DNA from 2 places in the Paenibacillus sp. GCM10028914 genome. Region 1 is predicted to be linked to the other one. Evidence: a T-box and tRNA genes for the amino acid it is inferred to sense, from the RefSeq annotation. Region 1 holds a T-box; the other holds one or more tRNA genes.
The links. The T-box of region 1 lies ahead of leuS (leucine--tRNA ligase). A T-box ahead of a tRNA ligase gene usually reads a tRNA of that ligase, here a tRNA-Leu.
Positions count from the first base shown of each region.

Region 1 (7,562 bases):
CCCAGTATCCTGATGACATCAGCAACGACATAACCATACAGCCTATATACAATCTTCCCGCTTGTTTCCAAATGAAACAAACAATTAGCAAGAGCGCAATTCCTACCTGTATAAAAATCAAATCCCAACCTGAATACATACAAGCAGCCCCGCTGCCAAAAACCCAGAAAAAAGTAAACACAAGCAGCGGCCTATCCGTCATTACATCCACATCTCCTCTTCTATAGGCTTTCTATTGTAGAAATGCAAAAAGGACCCCTGGCTGCTTTAAGCATCCAGAGGTCCTTCCTCATCCTACGATATTCAATAAAATTAGATGGTTTAATCCGAAACGGTCATTAACGTATCTTTGGGCGGTTCATATGTAAGCAGCTGGCGGAAGAGAATCCCTTTCTGTTCCATCATACGACTCACTTTATTAGTATCCTTAGGGTACGGGCGATGGAATACCACTTCGGTAATTCCGCTGTTTGCCAGCATGTTGGCACATGTCCAACAAGGCTCATCCGTCACATATACGGTACTACCTTCCCGGTCAATTCGATCTGTGAACAACAACAAATTCTGCTCTGCATGAATCGTACGAATACAGCGCTGTTTCTTTACCATCTCTTCTTTACCATTTCTCGTTATAAGCTCATAGTCTTCTGCAATCATGCACCCAGCTTCAGAGCAATCCGGAACACCCATCGGGGCTCCATTATAAGCAGTCCCTAGCAGCTTCTTTCCCTGCACCAGCACAGCACCGACATGACGCCGAGAGCATTGTGACCGCGTAGATACCATAAATGCAATATCCATAAAATACGTATCCCAATCTTTACGTTGATCCGTACTCATATAATTAGTTCACCTGTTTCCCTAGAAGTTATCTAAATTCATTGTATCACAGGGTTAAAGGCTAACGTAAGATTTCATTTTCTCCAGCATTTTAGGGCCAATACCTTTAACATCCATGAGCTCAGCTACACTCCGAAATGAACCATTCTTTGTCCTGTAATCAATAATGGCTTGGGCCTTCTTCTCCCCGATCCCCGGCAATTCCATTAACCCCGAAATGTCAGCTGTATTTATATTGATTTTTCCGGAAGTATCTATTGGAGCGGGCTTCTCGTCTTTCTCTTGGGATAAAATTTCTGGTGCAGCAGGTGTAGAAGCATCAATGATCGGCGCTGCATTTGCAGCAGTATCTGACTTCGAAGGAGCTTCGCCAGACTCATCTTTCACTGGTACTTTATCTTTGGATGCGGAAGGCTCCTTATTCTGTTCGACATTATTCTTCTCTGGAATAGATATGGGACTATTCTGATCCTGGATACCAAGCGTCTCTGTGATTTCTGCATTCAGCGGTTTCCACTCTTCGGTACCCTCGGTAGCATCGTCATTTCCTCCAGCAAAAAGAATTAGTCCGCAGCCTAGTAAAGCGATTATAACACTCCATCCTAACGGAATTCGTCTCATGAATATCTCTCCAATCCCGAACGGAATACCCGTCCGATTGATAAAACATCATTTATAGCGCTATCATTCTCCAATTAGACCTAAATCGGTCATCATTTAGCGGTTATGTCGCATACATTAACGATATGACACGGTATCTCTATGCCGTAATGCACGAAAGGAGGGAACGTACACATGAAGGTTGGTTTTATCGGTACAGGCAGCATGGGTAGTCTGTTAATTGACTCCTTTATACGATTAGGAGCTCTACAGCCTGAGCAAATTTATGTGAGTAACCGGACTCGTCAAAAAGCTCTTGCGCTAGCGGTTCGCCATCCTGGATTAACCGTATGCAGAAGTAATATAGAGGCCGCGTCACAGAGTGACCTGTTCTTTCTATGCGTTAAGCCCGGCGAATTTAAACCAGTCATAGATGAAATCCATGAACATCTTCTTACCTCTCAACTCGCAATTTCCATTACGAGTCCCGTCCAGCTGTATCATCTTGAATCAGCGCTTCCCTGCAAGGTAGCGAAAATTATACCTAGCATCACTAATCAAACCGGAAGCGGTGTGTCTCTATGTATTTATGGGTCACGGGTAAAAGAAAAAGACAGGCTGCTTTTAGAAAGCCTCCTGTCTTCGATTAGCAGGCCCATGGAAGTTCTGGAATCACACACACGGATTACTTCCGATTTTTCCAGTTGCGGGCCTGCTTTTTTGAGTTTTTTTGTGGAAAAATGGATTGATGCCGCGGTCGAAATGACCGGAGCCGACCGCCCAACGCTTAACGCTCTAGCCGGAGAAATGCTGCTTGGCACCGGCAGATTGCTTACGGAGGAAGGTTTCTCTCCTGAACAACTTCAAGAAAGAGTGGCTGTTCCCGGAGGTATTACCGCCCAAGCACTGTCTCTACTCGAAAACAGGCTGGACGGTCTATTTCACCAACTGATCACCACCACACATGAAAAGTATGAGGAAGATCTGGAGAAATTGGATATCGCCTTCGGAAAATCGGTTAACCAGCCACGATATTGACTAGTTTACCCGGCACTGCAATCACCTTGCGGATACTCTTTCCTTCCAGCGCCTGCTTGACATTTGGAAGGGAGAGGCTATATTCTTTCATCGCTTCTTGGTCCATATCTTTAGCGACCTTAGTCCGTTCTACGATTTTGCCATTTACTTGAACTACAATTTCAACTTCAGCGTCAACAGTCCAAGCTTCATCGAATTCAGGCCAAGGCACGTAAGTAATGCTCTCGCTATGACCCAGACGGCTCCAAAGCTCTTCTGCCAAGTGCGGAGCAAGCGGCGAAAGCATTTGTACAAAGTTCTCCATCGCTTTACGCGGCAGTACATCTACCTTGTAACCTTCATTGATGAAGATCATGAGCTGGCTGATTGCTGTATTAAAGTGAAGATGCTCGAAATCATCTGTCACCTTCTTGATCGTCTTATGCCAAATGCGTTTGAATTCATCCGATCCTTCACCATCGACGATCTTAGAATTCAGCTCGCCATTATCACCGACAAACAGACGCCAGATTCTTGACAAGAAGCGATGAGCTCCTTCCACACCATTAGTATTCCAAGGTTTGGTCGCCTCAAGTGGACCCATAAACATTTCATACACACGAAGTGTGTCTGCGCCGAATTCATTCACGATGTCATCAGGGTTGATAACATTACCGCGAGACTTACTCATCTTCTCGTTGTTGTTACCCAGGATCATACCTTGGTTTACAAGCTTCTGGAATGGCTCTTTCGTATCAACCACTCCGATATCGTACAATACTTTATGCCAGAAACGGGCATACAGCAAGTGAAGCACAGCATGCTCAACACCACCGATGTACAGATCAACCGGCAACCACTCTTTCTGTTTCTCTTTAGAGCAAAGCTCCTCGTTGTTGTCCGGATCAATGTAGCGAAGGTAATACCAGCAGCTACCTGCCCACTGAGGCATCGTATTGGTCTCGCGACGGGCCTTCATGCCCGTCTCAGGATCTACGGTTTCAACCCACTCTGTTACGTTGGCAAGCGGCGATTCACCTGTACCGGAAGGTCTGATCTGATCTACATCCGGCAGAAGCAGCGGAAGTTGATCCTCAGGTACAGTCTTCATCGTACCATCTTCCAAGTGAAGAATCGGAATCGGTTCACCCCAATAACGCTGACGGCTGAACAGCCAATCTCTCAGACGGTAAGTAACCTTTTTCTCACCTTTTCCGTTCTTCTCCAGCCATTCATTCATCGCCTGAATAGCCGCTTCATTATCTAAACCGTTCAGGAAATCGGAATTGACGTGCTCACCGTTACCGGCATACGCCTCCTCTTCTACATTTCCTCCCTTAACGACTTCGATAATATCCAGACCGAACTGCTTCGCAAACTCCCAGTCCCGACTGTCATGTCCCGGAACAGCCATAATTGCGCCTGTACCGTAACCTGCCAGCACATAATCGGCAATCCAGATCGGAACCTTAGCGCCATTTACCGGGTTAATTGCATAAGCCCCTGTAAATACACCAGTCTTATCTTTCGCCAGATCCGTACGTTCCAGATCGCTCTTACGTGCCGCTTGATCTTGATAAGCTTTAACAGCTTCCTTCTGATCTTCTGTTGTAATGCGGTCTACGAGCTCGTGTTCAGGAGCCAGTACACAGTAGCTTGCACCGAACAATGTGTCTGGACGAGTTGTAAATACAGTCAGATGATCATTGTGACCGTCGATATCGAACCGAACTTCTGCACCAGTTGATTTACCAATCCAGTTGCGCTGCATATCTTTAATGCTCTCAGTCCAGTCCAGCTCCTCCAGATCTTCCAGCAACCGCTCAGCATAATCTGTAATCTTCAGAATCCACTGGCGCATCGGTCTACGGATAACAGGATGCCCGCCGCGTTCCGACTTTCCATCGATTACTTCTTCATTGGCAAGAACCGTTCCAAGTGCTGGGCACCAGTTCACCGGAATCTCGTCAACATAAGCTAAGCCTTTCTTATACAGCTGGATAAAAATCCATTGGGTCCATTTGTAATACTCAGGATCCGTTGTGCTGATCTCACGGTCCCAATCGTAAGAGAAACCGAGTGATTTAATCTGACGACGGAAATTATCAATATTCTTAATTGTAAATTCCCGTGGATGTTTACCTGTGTCCATTGCATACTGCTCAGCAGGAAGACCAAATGCATCCCAGCCCATTGGATGAAGTACATTGTATCCGCGCATCCGTTTAAAACGGGAAACAATATCCGTTGCTGTATAACCTTCAGGGTGTCCTACGTGCAGACCAGCACCTGATGGATACGGAAACATATCCAATGCATAAAATTTAGGTTTGGATGAATCTTCATGCGTTTTAAACGTTTTCTGTTCATCCCAGTACTGCTGCCATTTCGGCTCGATGGCCTGCGGCTGATAGCCGTGGCCTGTTGGTTGATTTTCACTCATACTTTCCTACTCCTCCTTCGCGGTCAAGCACGGTTCATAACCGTGCGCCTCAAAACAAAAAAACCTCATCATCCATAGCGTCTGACGCTAGGGACGAGAGGTTTGATTCCCGTGGTACCACCCTAGTTAGCAAAAGGCATGCTTTGCCTTTCACTCCCTTTGCACCTCTATCGCAGGTGAGACGACGATGATTCATCGGCCGGGCACTAAGCTTACAAACAAGCTGCCTGAACCGGGTTGACATCGTTACTCCAAGGCGAGTTCATTTCCTTCGTCAACCGGCTTGCACCAACCGCCGGCTCTCTGTGTGATCGGGTGAGAAACTACTAATCCTTATCATCGTATTGTATTCGATTTTAATGACGATATTATATCGAACATCGCCGGTTAAGTCAATGCAGACAACCTGCTGTTACGGTAATCTTCCGGCGTTCTTCCGACCATCTCCTTAAACATACGACTGAAATGAGCCAAATGTTTAAAGCCAACAGCATAACAAACCTCAGTTACAGCCAGATTTGGATGAAGCCACAGCAAAATTTTTGCCTGATTAATCCGGCGACTATACATATATCTGAATACTGTCGTACCTGTTACTTCTTTAAATAATGAGGACAAATACTGTTTTGTTAAATGGACAGCATGAGCAATATCTTCAAGGGTCAGATCGTTCATATAATTTTGTTCTACATAGGTTATAACATGCTGGACATGACGTTCTTTCTCAGAAAAAGAGTCTCTGTGGTTTACAGCAGTACGGCACAGCTCCGAGATAACACAGAGCATATCGAACAAACGCAGCATTCTTCGTTCCTGAGTAGCTCCCATTTTGTTCAATCGATCTAAATCCACCATGATTTTCTCGAACTCCATTCGCTCAGATCCATTCAGCGATATTCGGTAGTTGCTAAGCTCCTCAAACGGATTCAATAACGCCGCGGCTGCCTCCGGTTGAACCCAGCGTTTCACAAATCCGGGATCAAAATGAGCAATACTTCGTATATAGCGCACATCAGGCTCTATACGCGGACAATGCAGAGTCAATCCGTTCATAAGAAGGAGATCACCAGGTTTTAGAACATAAATCTTGTCTCCGATGAGATAGGTACATTGTCCTTCGTGAAAATAATATATTTCATAAAAAGCATGGGAGTGAAATACACCGCCAGCCATCGGGTCTTCATTTCGGTAATGAAATTCGAATGGCTGATTAAGTTGCATTTGCTTGCGGTTAAAGGACACCGGTTTCATAGAGTTTATCCCTTCTGATCCTTGGTATTCCTTTAATTATAACGGATATGATTATTGAATACGAACCGCCTCATTCTGTGCAATAATACATAGTTCCCCCGCTTTAAATGCATGTTCCTGCGACATCGCTCGTTCCGTACGTTCCATGCAGTCTACAATTAACTCCCCGAAAAACGGATAGCCTACCTTCCCCTTTAATTCCATATGGTACTCACCTTCATGATTAACCAGATAAAGATGATCTCCCTGCGGATCTCTAGCAAGATCAACGTATTTACGCATTTCGATATAACCATCCGTACCAAGGATGAACGTCCTTCCATCTCCCCAAGAACTGAGTCCATCCGGTGTAAACCAGTCCACCCTGAAATAATTTGTTGCTCCGTTGTCACCAATCAATGTTGCATCACCAAAATCCTCAAGTTCCGGATACAGCGGATTGTTGTAGTTAGCCACTTTACTGCTCATCACCTTGGCATCCTTGCATCCCGCATAGAATAAAAACTGTTCGATTTGATGAGATCCGATATCGCATAGAATCCCCCCATACTGCTCATGACAAAAAAACCAATCTGGACGGGACGATACGCTCAAGCGATGTGGTCCAGTTCCCATCACCTGCAGCACTCGCCCTATGGCACCGTCTTGGATTAATCTCCCGGCATAAATAGCGCTCTCTACATGAAGACGTTCACTATAATAGACCATATATTTCTGACCCGTCTCCGCTACCTTGGCTTTCGCCGCCGCAATCTGATCCAGCGTAGTAAACGGAGTTTTGTCTGTAAAATAGTCTTTGCCGTGGGACATGACTGCAAGCCCCAGTTCGCATCGTTCGGATGGAATAGCAGCAGCAGCAACAAGCCTAACCTCCGGATCCTCCAGGATTTGAGACGCTGAGGAAGCCGCTTGAACTTGGGGGTATTTTTCGCAGAATTGTTCTACTTTTACAGGATCGGGATCATATACCCATTTTAATGTCGCACCTGCCTCAACTAATCCATTACACATTCCATAAATATGACCGTGCTCTAGAGACATCGCCGCGATGACGAATTCTCCGGGACCGACAACAGGCTCCATTTTACCTGTAGGCGCGTAAAGCATACCATTGTTACGATTCACATCATCACACTCCTTAACCAAACGTCGTTGTCATATCTACAGGTCCGGTTTCTATTACTGTCTTCTGATAGGTTGATTTCTTAATCCGTTCCTGTAAATGCTCATAATATAAATCCTCGTCAAACGGAATGTTGACCCAGTTATCTGTCCACGTAGAGAGATGCATCGCATTCGAAAGGGTCAGACCATGGATTCCTTCTTCTCCCGGTGCAATGAGAGGGGTCCCTTTCAATATCGCATCCGTAAAATTCTGCATGATACCGCTATGTTGAGGATTGTTCCCGAA
Region 1 covers NZ_JBHTFO010000018.1:199,268-206,829, reverse strand. Annotated here, with positions in the region: gene ACFQV5_RS21400 (ComEC/Rec2 family competence protein) at 1-202, opposite strand, end outside; gene ACFQV5_RS21395 (deoxycytidylate deaminase) at 322-840, opposite strand; gene ACFQV5_RS21390 (ComEA family DNA-binding protein) at 895-1,461, opposite strand; gene comER (late competence protein ComER) at 1,636-2,478, shown strand; gene leuS (leucine--tRNA ligase) at 2,459-4,900, opposite strand; T-box leader at 4,987-5,249, opposite strand; gene ACFQV5_RS21375 (AraC family transcriptional regulator) at 5,288-6,151, opposite strand; gene ACFQV5_RS21370 (Gfo/Idh/MocA family protein) at 6,203-7,276, opposite strand; gene ACFQV5_RS21365 (Gfo/Idh/MocA family protein) at 7,290-7,562, opposite strand, start outside.

Region 2 (7,562 bases), on a different contig from region 1:
GTTGCTTCCGGCTTTGGTCACGTTGGAAATTTGCGGTTTGTATGACATATGCATCACCCATTTATCTAAATTTCTTCTTAATTACCTTGTACTTTCTGGTACTTAGTCATATTAAAGAATTTTAAGGGTGATGTCAACCAAAGAACACATCCAGTATCGAGCCCATTTGTCCACGTTTCTTTCCTTCCAAAATATCGGGGTTAAATACTTCCACATATCCGCAATTCGTACACGAAACGAATAAATAATGATTATGCTGTATATCGAACATTTTGCTAAGACCTGCACCAGACATGGACACTTCCTTCGTATGACAATGGGTTCCTCCACATTTAGAGCAAACAAACCGTTCCTGGATCATCTCTTCAATACGCATTGTTAAACTTCCCCTCTCTTAAACATCATAAATATTCTTACGGGTTAGCTTCATATATCGTTTCAAATAGTGAGGAAAATAAGTTCATGACTAATACTTTCTTCCAAAATATAAAGCCGGGCAGCCCTCAAGAGGCTCTACCCGGCTCCTATTAAGCGATTACTGCTAATATAACCGCAATCGCTTGGCTAAAATCTTTTTTTGATTTATACGATGTTTAAATCAACATCGATATTTCCCCGAGTCGCTTTTGAATATGGGCAGAAAGCATGAGCTTTCTTAGCCAGATCCTCAGCTTGACTCCGTTCTACACCAGGCATCGAAATGTTCATCTTCACAGCCAATTGAAAACCGCCGTCACTGTCATCTTTACTAATCATGACTTGGGAATGAATCTCTACATCTTTAAGCTCAACGCCCTCTTTACGTGCAACATTGGCCAAAGCACTTTCGTAACATGCTCCATAGCCCGCTGCAAATAACTGCTCTGGATTGGTCCCAGATCCACCAGGACCACCTAATTCCTTAGGCATACTTAAGCTATGCTTCAAAACTCCATCAGACGATTCGACCGCACCTTCCCGGCCTCCTGTTACTTTTACATCCGCTGTGTATAGTGGTTGCATCTTCGATCATCTCCTCTGTCTGATTTATCCTTCTATATTCACTTAAACTTGTGACAGGAAATGAAACGAAGTTCATGGCGAACGATGATTCTGAATATATACAAAAAAACAACCCCTAGCTCAGCTGGAGGTTGTTCTTTGGATTTATGATGCGGTAGAGAGGACTCGAACCTCCACGGGTATACACCCACTACCCCCTCAAGATAGCGTGTCTGCCATTCCACCACTACCGCATATATAAGGGACGTTCTTTAAAAGAACATTACTTATTATATAACTTTGTTCTTAATAAGTAAAGTGTCATTTAAATCAAACGAGAATTAATGAACGAAACATAATGATGCCAAGGGGTACTGTAATATAATCCTTAGCATCATAACGTCTCCCGAAGTGAAATGATTCTGGATTTTAAAAAAATATGTACTCCGCTTCCTTCCATTAACGCTACATCAATACCACTAAAAAAGCTTTTTTCTAACTGTTCCTTACCCTGGATTTCTCGACTGACTCTTCCTATACTTAGAAAACTCTATATATTCTTTAATAAAGTTCTTCTCATCTTCAGTAAGATGTAAAGTGTGAAGCTGTCTCTCGATTTTCGAATAATCTATTCCGTAACTTTCCCGAATCTCCATTATATTTGCTGTCGGAAATCCCTTACCTATAATTAGCCAGTCTAGGCTAACATCAAAATAACGAGCAATCTCAATCAGTTTATTGGTGCTGGGGGTTGTTTTACCTCTTTTCCAATCACCAAAATTTCCTGTGCTGATCCCGAGATTTTCACAAAAAGCTTTCTTGGTCATCCCCCGGCTTTCAATTAGATGTTCGATTCGTTGGTAAATAGACTGCATGAAACAACCGCCTTCCACAATTCTGCACAAAAAAATAATTACGTATGTACGCTATTTAATACTTAATAAATGACTTATGTAAGTGTAAAATGGGGGATGCGTAACTAAATTATACCATTTTTAATAGCTGGTTGTCTCTTTACCATGTGTCTTTATATTGGGGGGCGATTGTTTTGCATGAATTTTCATCTACACCGTGGTGCTACGCTGTCGACTCCTTAAATTCTGGGCTAATGATCATTCGCCCGGACGGCAAAATAGACCAAATCAACAATTCGTTAAGACTCATGCTCTCTGAATATGGTGCCTCTCCCGATTTTGATTGGCACGGTATTTCATTTCTCGAACTGCCCCCTTCAATTTTTGGAAGATCCTCATTCGAGGATTTCTTTGAGGGTGTTTATATCCCTTCACTGAAGAATGTTATAGTAGGCAACAATCATCAATATACAGTGGAATATTCTTTAGATTTGTTCGGTAATACAATTTGGATTTTAAGCGAAGCTCGGCCTCTTGTTTACGATACAGAGAATATAGCCGGTGGGATTGTCGTATCCTTTACCAATATTACACGATTTAAGCAGCGACAACTAAGACTCGAACAAGCTCTATACCACTCATGTTCCCTTCACGGTCACATTCCGATCTGTGCTGTATGCAAGCATGTCCGGACCGTCGAGGACTGGGAACCGGTTGAGAGCTATCTGGAGAGCCGCATTGCAGTCGAATTTACACACGATATTTGCCCAAGCTGTATTCGAAGACTATATCCTAAGTATTCATCTCTGTTCGACGAATCGCGGACAGCGACCGAATCGGAGGAATAAAGATCAAATAGCCTTAGTTCAGTATTCTTACACTGCAACTAAGGCTATTATATATTAGATCTCCAATCCAGAATGCCTAATTATTTCGTGACGAAACGAAGAAGCGGACTCATTAAGGAAGGTACAATCGATACATGTCCCTCCCCTTCAACCACTTGAAAAGTCGTATGTAACCCTTGATCATCCTTAAGGATGTCATACAAGTCCCTCGCATCTTTCACCATAGAAGGCTTCTCCTCACTGCCTACAGCCATAAATAACGCCGCATGCACTTCATTCAGCCCTATCTGTTTCTTGCATTCATTCCACTTCTGATAAAGAACGTGATTCTTCCACCAGATTGATGGGCTTGCCGCAATATAACGCTGAAAGGAACCTGGACGTGTAAACAAAGAATACAGTGCCAAAAAACCTCCGAGCGAATGACCAAATAGTGCCTGCTTGGAACGGTCTATAGAGAAGTAACTTTCCACCTTCGGCTTCAGCTCTTCTTCTATAAAAGTAAGGAAGTCCTCGGCACCGCCATTTTCCGGCCACGAAGAGCCGTCAGGACGAACCTTCAGCTCAGCTTCATCTGCAGGTACCGTATAGTCATAGAAACGTTCCTTCGTTACGATAGGTTCTTTAGACTCGTAACCTATTCCAACGATAACAGCAGGTGAGATTCCATGAGGACGACGAGATTGTAGCCGGATGGACTCAGCGAGAGAGCCAAATGAAGCATTCGCATCCAGCGTATACAAAACAGGATAGCCTGCTTCAGGTGGTGGACCTACCGGCTCAGCTATAAAAATCCGATAGGAACGGGCCGTATTCTTCGATTGCATTTCCCAGATGAAGGTGCCTGGAATACTAAATTCTTGTTTACTTTCCTTTATAGGAGGATGCTTTTCATACCGAGGATTAAACAACCATTGCAGCGCCTCTGGAAATTGTCTCACCATAAAAACGTCATCATGCGTTCCTTCTGGAACCCATTCCATTCGCAAGGAATCCTCCGAGAATCCTTTTTCGATGAACAAACGCGCCGCTTCTTGTGTGTTCAACACCATATTTTTCTGTATATTTTGTTTATAGATGCCTTCGCACAGACCAACAGACATGTAAACCCGCAAATTCTTGTTCAGTCCGTTCTCCTGTCGAATGTAATCGAGGACCCCTTCATACCAGAAGGAAGTTGATAACAAACCTAATTGGCCAAATACATCAGGTTTCCAGTAACCTGCAAATAACGATATTAACCCCCCGAATGATCCGCCGATCATCGCTGTGAACTCAGCTTCTTTTTTCGTCCGGTAGTGATTATCAATATAGGGTTTGAGTACATATGCAACTTCATCGATATATTCCTTGCCTTTACCGCCAAAAGGAGATCGATCTGGAATAAGTGAAGCAGCAGGCCATGGCGTATATTCATCATTGCGGATATCGGTCTTCACGCCCACAAGGATCATTTCTTGCAAGTCACCTTTAGCAAACAAATGCTCTAAATAATTGGAACACTCGGTAAACAGAAAACCACCATCCTGAACGTATGCAACAGGGTAGTTCTGCCCAGAAGTTTCATAAGAAGGCGGTAAATATACAACAACCTCTCTCTGCTCCACGACTAGATCATGAAATCGATTCATTATACTCCTCCAGCCTCTATTTTTTCGATCGAATCAATAGATAAATAAAATAAGGCACACCAATAATAGATACCACAATGCCGACCGCTAGCTCTGCTGGCGCAAATATCGTTTTACCGATAAAATCACCGATCATTACAATGGCCATCCCCGCTACACCACTCACCGGGATGATATGTTTATGCCGAAGTCCAACCAGTTGTCTAGCCATATGGGGGGCGATCAGACCCACAAATCCAATACTGCCAGACACGGCCACGCTAGCACTTACCAGACCAACACTGCACAGCAAAAATATATTCTTCTCCCGTTCAACAGATACGCCTACACCTTTCACGCTCTCTTCGCTCAATTGAAATATATCTAGAACGTGAGCGCGTAGCCAGATGATAATCGGAAGAAGTAGAATCCATGGCAGCATCGTGATAACAAACCTCCAGTTCGCACTATGCAGGCTTCCCGCGAGCCATACAACCGCCATCTCGTAGTCTCTCGGGTTCATCTTAAGAGAGAGGTACATGGTGAATGCACCAAATCCTGAGGCAATTGCTATCCCGACCAATATGAGACGCTGCGGGTCTAGAATACCATTCTGTCTAGCGAACATGTAGATGACGGCTGTAGCAGCCATCCCACCTACCAAACCGAACATAGGCATCATCATGACGGCAAGCCAGCCTGTCATAGTCATATTGCCTTGGATCAGGAACATAAAGAGGACTACAGCCAAGCCAGCACCCGCATTGATGCCCAGTATTCCGGGGTCTGCGAGACCATTTCTCGTAACTCCTTGAATCACAGCCCCTGCGATTCCCAAGGAAAATCCAACTAATGCTCCAAGAACAATGCGGGGTAAACGAAAATCGAACACGACGAGATCATGCTCTGGCTGAGGATCGATTCTGAATAATGTTTTGAACACATCCATAACTGAAATATCAAAGGTTCCATTCGTTAAGCTAAGATAGAATGTTATGGCTACGATTACAATTCCTACGATAAGAACAGTCAATAGACGAGCAGATGAGGATCTAGGCATGGCGCTCTCCCCCTCTCGTCTTGATCAGATACAGAAAGAAGGGAACACCAATTAAGGCGGTCACCACACCAACAGGCGTTTCAAAAGGATAATTAATAAACCGTGACAAAATATCGCATAAAGCTAGAAATAATCCGCCTAATGCTCCGGACACAGGTACAATCCAGCGGTAATCAGAGCCTGCAAGAAATCGAGCGATATGGGGAACAATCAATCCGACAAAAGCAACTTTGCCCGCAAGCGCAACGGAAACTCCGGTAAGAATAACAACAGCTAGCATAGCCAGTGCTTTAATAAGCCATGTTCGTAAACCAAGACCTGTCGCAATCTCTTCCCCGAGGGAAAGAATCGATATCGATTTCGATAATCCGATAGCTAGTCCCAAACCCACAATCGCAAACGGAATACACAATTTGATCAGTTCCGGGTCCATCTGATGCAGTCGTGCATTATACCAAAAGCTGATATTCTGAGAAATCTGAAAATAAGTCGCAATCGCCTCTGCCGTTCCACTTAGAAAGGTGCCTATAATTGTACCGAGTATGGCCAGACGAACCGGCGAGAGTCCGTGGGGAATAGCCCATGCAAGACCGAATACGATGGATGCTCCAATGGCAGAGCCAATCAACGAGCTGACGATGTACCAATTCGAATCAGCTGTCGGAATAAACACCATAAACAGCGTAACCGCAAATACAGAACCGTCCGAGACTCCCATAATGGCTGGAGACGCTAGGTAGTTTCTTGTCATTCCTTGCATCAATGCACCGGATATCGCAAGAAAAGAGCCGATGAGCATCGCTCCGACGACTCTTGGCAGTCTAGATGTCATGATAATCTGATGGTCCACACTCTCCGGATCAAATGCGAATATCGAGTCCCAAATGACATCGACCGTTATATTTTTGGCTCCGTACAATATCGAAGCAATCATGAGCAAAATAACCGCTACCGGGGTTATCGCAAGGATAACCACCGGTAGCGAACCTTTGAATCGCATATACAACACGCCTTATACTGATCTATTTGGTAAGATTACTTACTGCTTGCTTCAAGAATTCTATCTTACTATAAGCTGTTCCGCCCTGAGCCAGAGGATCGACTACATTCACAAAAGCATGGCCATTCTTAAAGGCAGTCATATTCTTCATGATCGGATCATTCTGGAGCTCCTCCAACGCATTCGGTGTATCTCTGTTCTCATCCGGCGAGAACTGAATGAACAAATAGTCTGGATTCATCTCTGCGAATTTCTCTTTCGAAACCAATTCCTGAGCTTTAGCTGCCTTCACTTCAGCAGGCACTGCGATCCCAAGATCCTCATACAATATCGGGTTAAAGAACACAGATTCCGGATAGATGTATAGCTCACCCTGACGAATTCTTAACGCAACAACCTTCTTATCTTTTAATGAGTCACCGATCTGAGATTTAGCAGCTTCCAAATCCGTTTTGTATTTCGCGATTTCCTGTTCTGCTTGCTCCTCTTTTCCACTCAGTTCTCCGAGCAGTCTCAAGTTGCTCTCCCAGTTCGTTGAAATATGAGAGTATGGAATTGTCGTAGCAATTTTGCTCAACTGTTCGATCACTTCCGGTTTGAATTTAGAGGAAGCGAGGATTACATCCGGCTTCAATGACAAGATCGTTTCGAAGTTCGGCTCTAACTTTTCTCCAATAGACTGCGCATCTTTCGTTATACTTTCAAACAACGGAGGAAATTCTCCCGAGAACGTAATTGCTCCTACAGGATTCACCTCGAGTACGATCGAGTCTTCCATCGCTTCAACTGCACCTGTGATGACAATTCGCTCTGTTTTTGCAGGAAGTGTGTACTCTTGATCCAAGTACTTCACAACTTTCGTATCTGTTGTTGATGTGGTATCTCCCTTATTATCCTGTGACTCATTTGAGGCTGCATTACTGCTGGACTCATTATTAACAGCCTGCTTATTCTCTTCTTTCTCTCCTCCACAAGCTGACAAAATCATGGCCATCACAACAATTAAGCCTAGTATTAATTTCAATCTCTTCATTTCTTTCTAAATCCCCTCTCCACGTCCACTTTTCAATTGATAATGATTATCATTATTGATTATAGTAAATGATGTTCGTCCATTACACCATGGACAATCACCAGATCACTCATGGACATTCTTCGGAAAAGATATGGATAGCCTCCCCCACCATCTGCTCCAGCGCAATTGGTGAA
Region 2 covers NZ_JBHTFO010000017.1:621,604-629,165, forward strand. Annotated here, with positions in the region: gene ACFQV5_RS20335 (hypothetical protein) at 1-48, opposite strand, end outside; gene ACFQV5_RS20340 (zinc ribbon domain-containing protein) at 134-376, opposite strand; gene ACFQV5_RS20345 (organic hydroperoxide resistance protein) at 583-1,002, opposite strand; tRNA gene ACFQV5_RS20350 (tRNA-Leu) at 1,153-1,235, opposite strand; gene ACFQV5_RS20355 (helix-turn-helix domain-containing protein) at 1,488-1,856, opposite strand; gene ACFQV5_RS20360 (nitrogen regulation protein NR(II)) at 2,030-2,683, shown strand; gene ACFQV5_RS20365 (alpha/beta hydrolase) at 2,764-4,314, opposite strand; gene ACFQV5_RS20370 (FecCD family ABC transporter permease) at 4,331-5,353, opposite strand; gene ACFQV5_RS20375 (FecCD family ABC transporter permease) at 5,346-6,353, opposite strand; gene ACFQV5_RS20380 (ABC transporter substrate-binding protein) at 6,376-7,386, opposite strand; gene ACFQV5_RS20385 (AraC family transcriptional regulator) at 7,496-7,562, opposite strand, start outside.
Region 2: it encodes a tRNA-Leu, which carries the amino acid that the T-box ahead of leuS (leucine--tRNA ligase) is inferred to sense. The anticodon was not compared.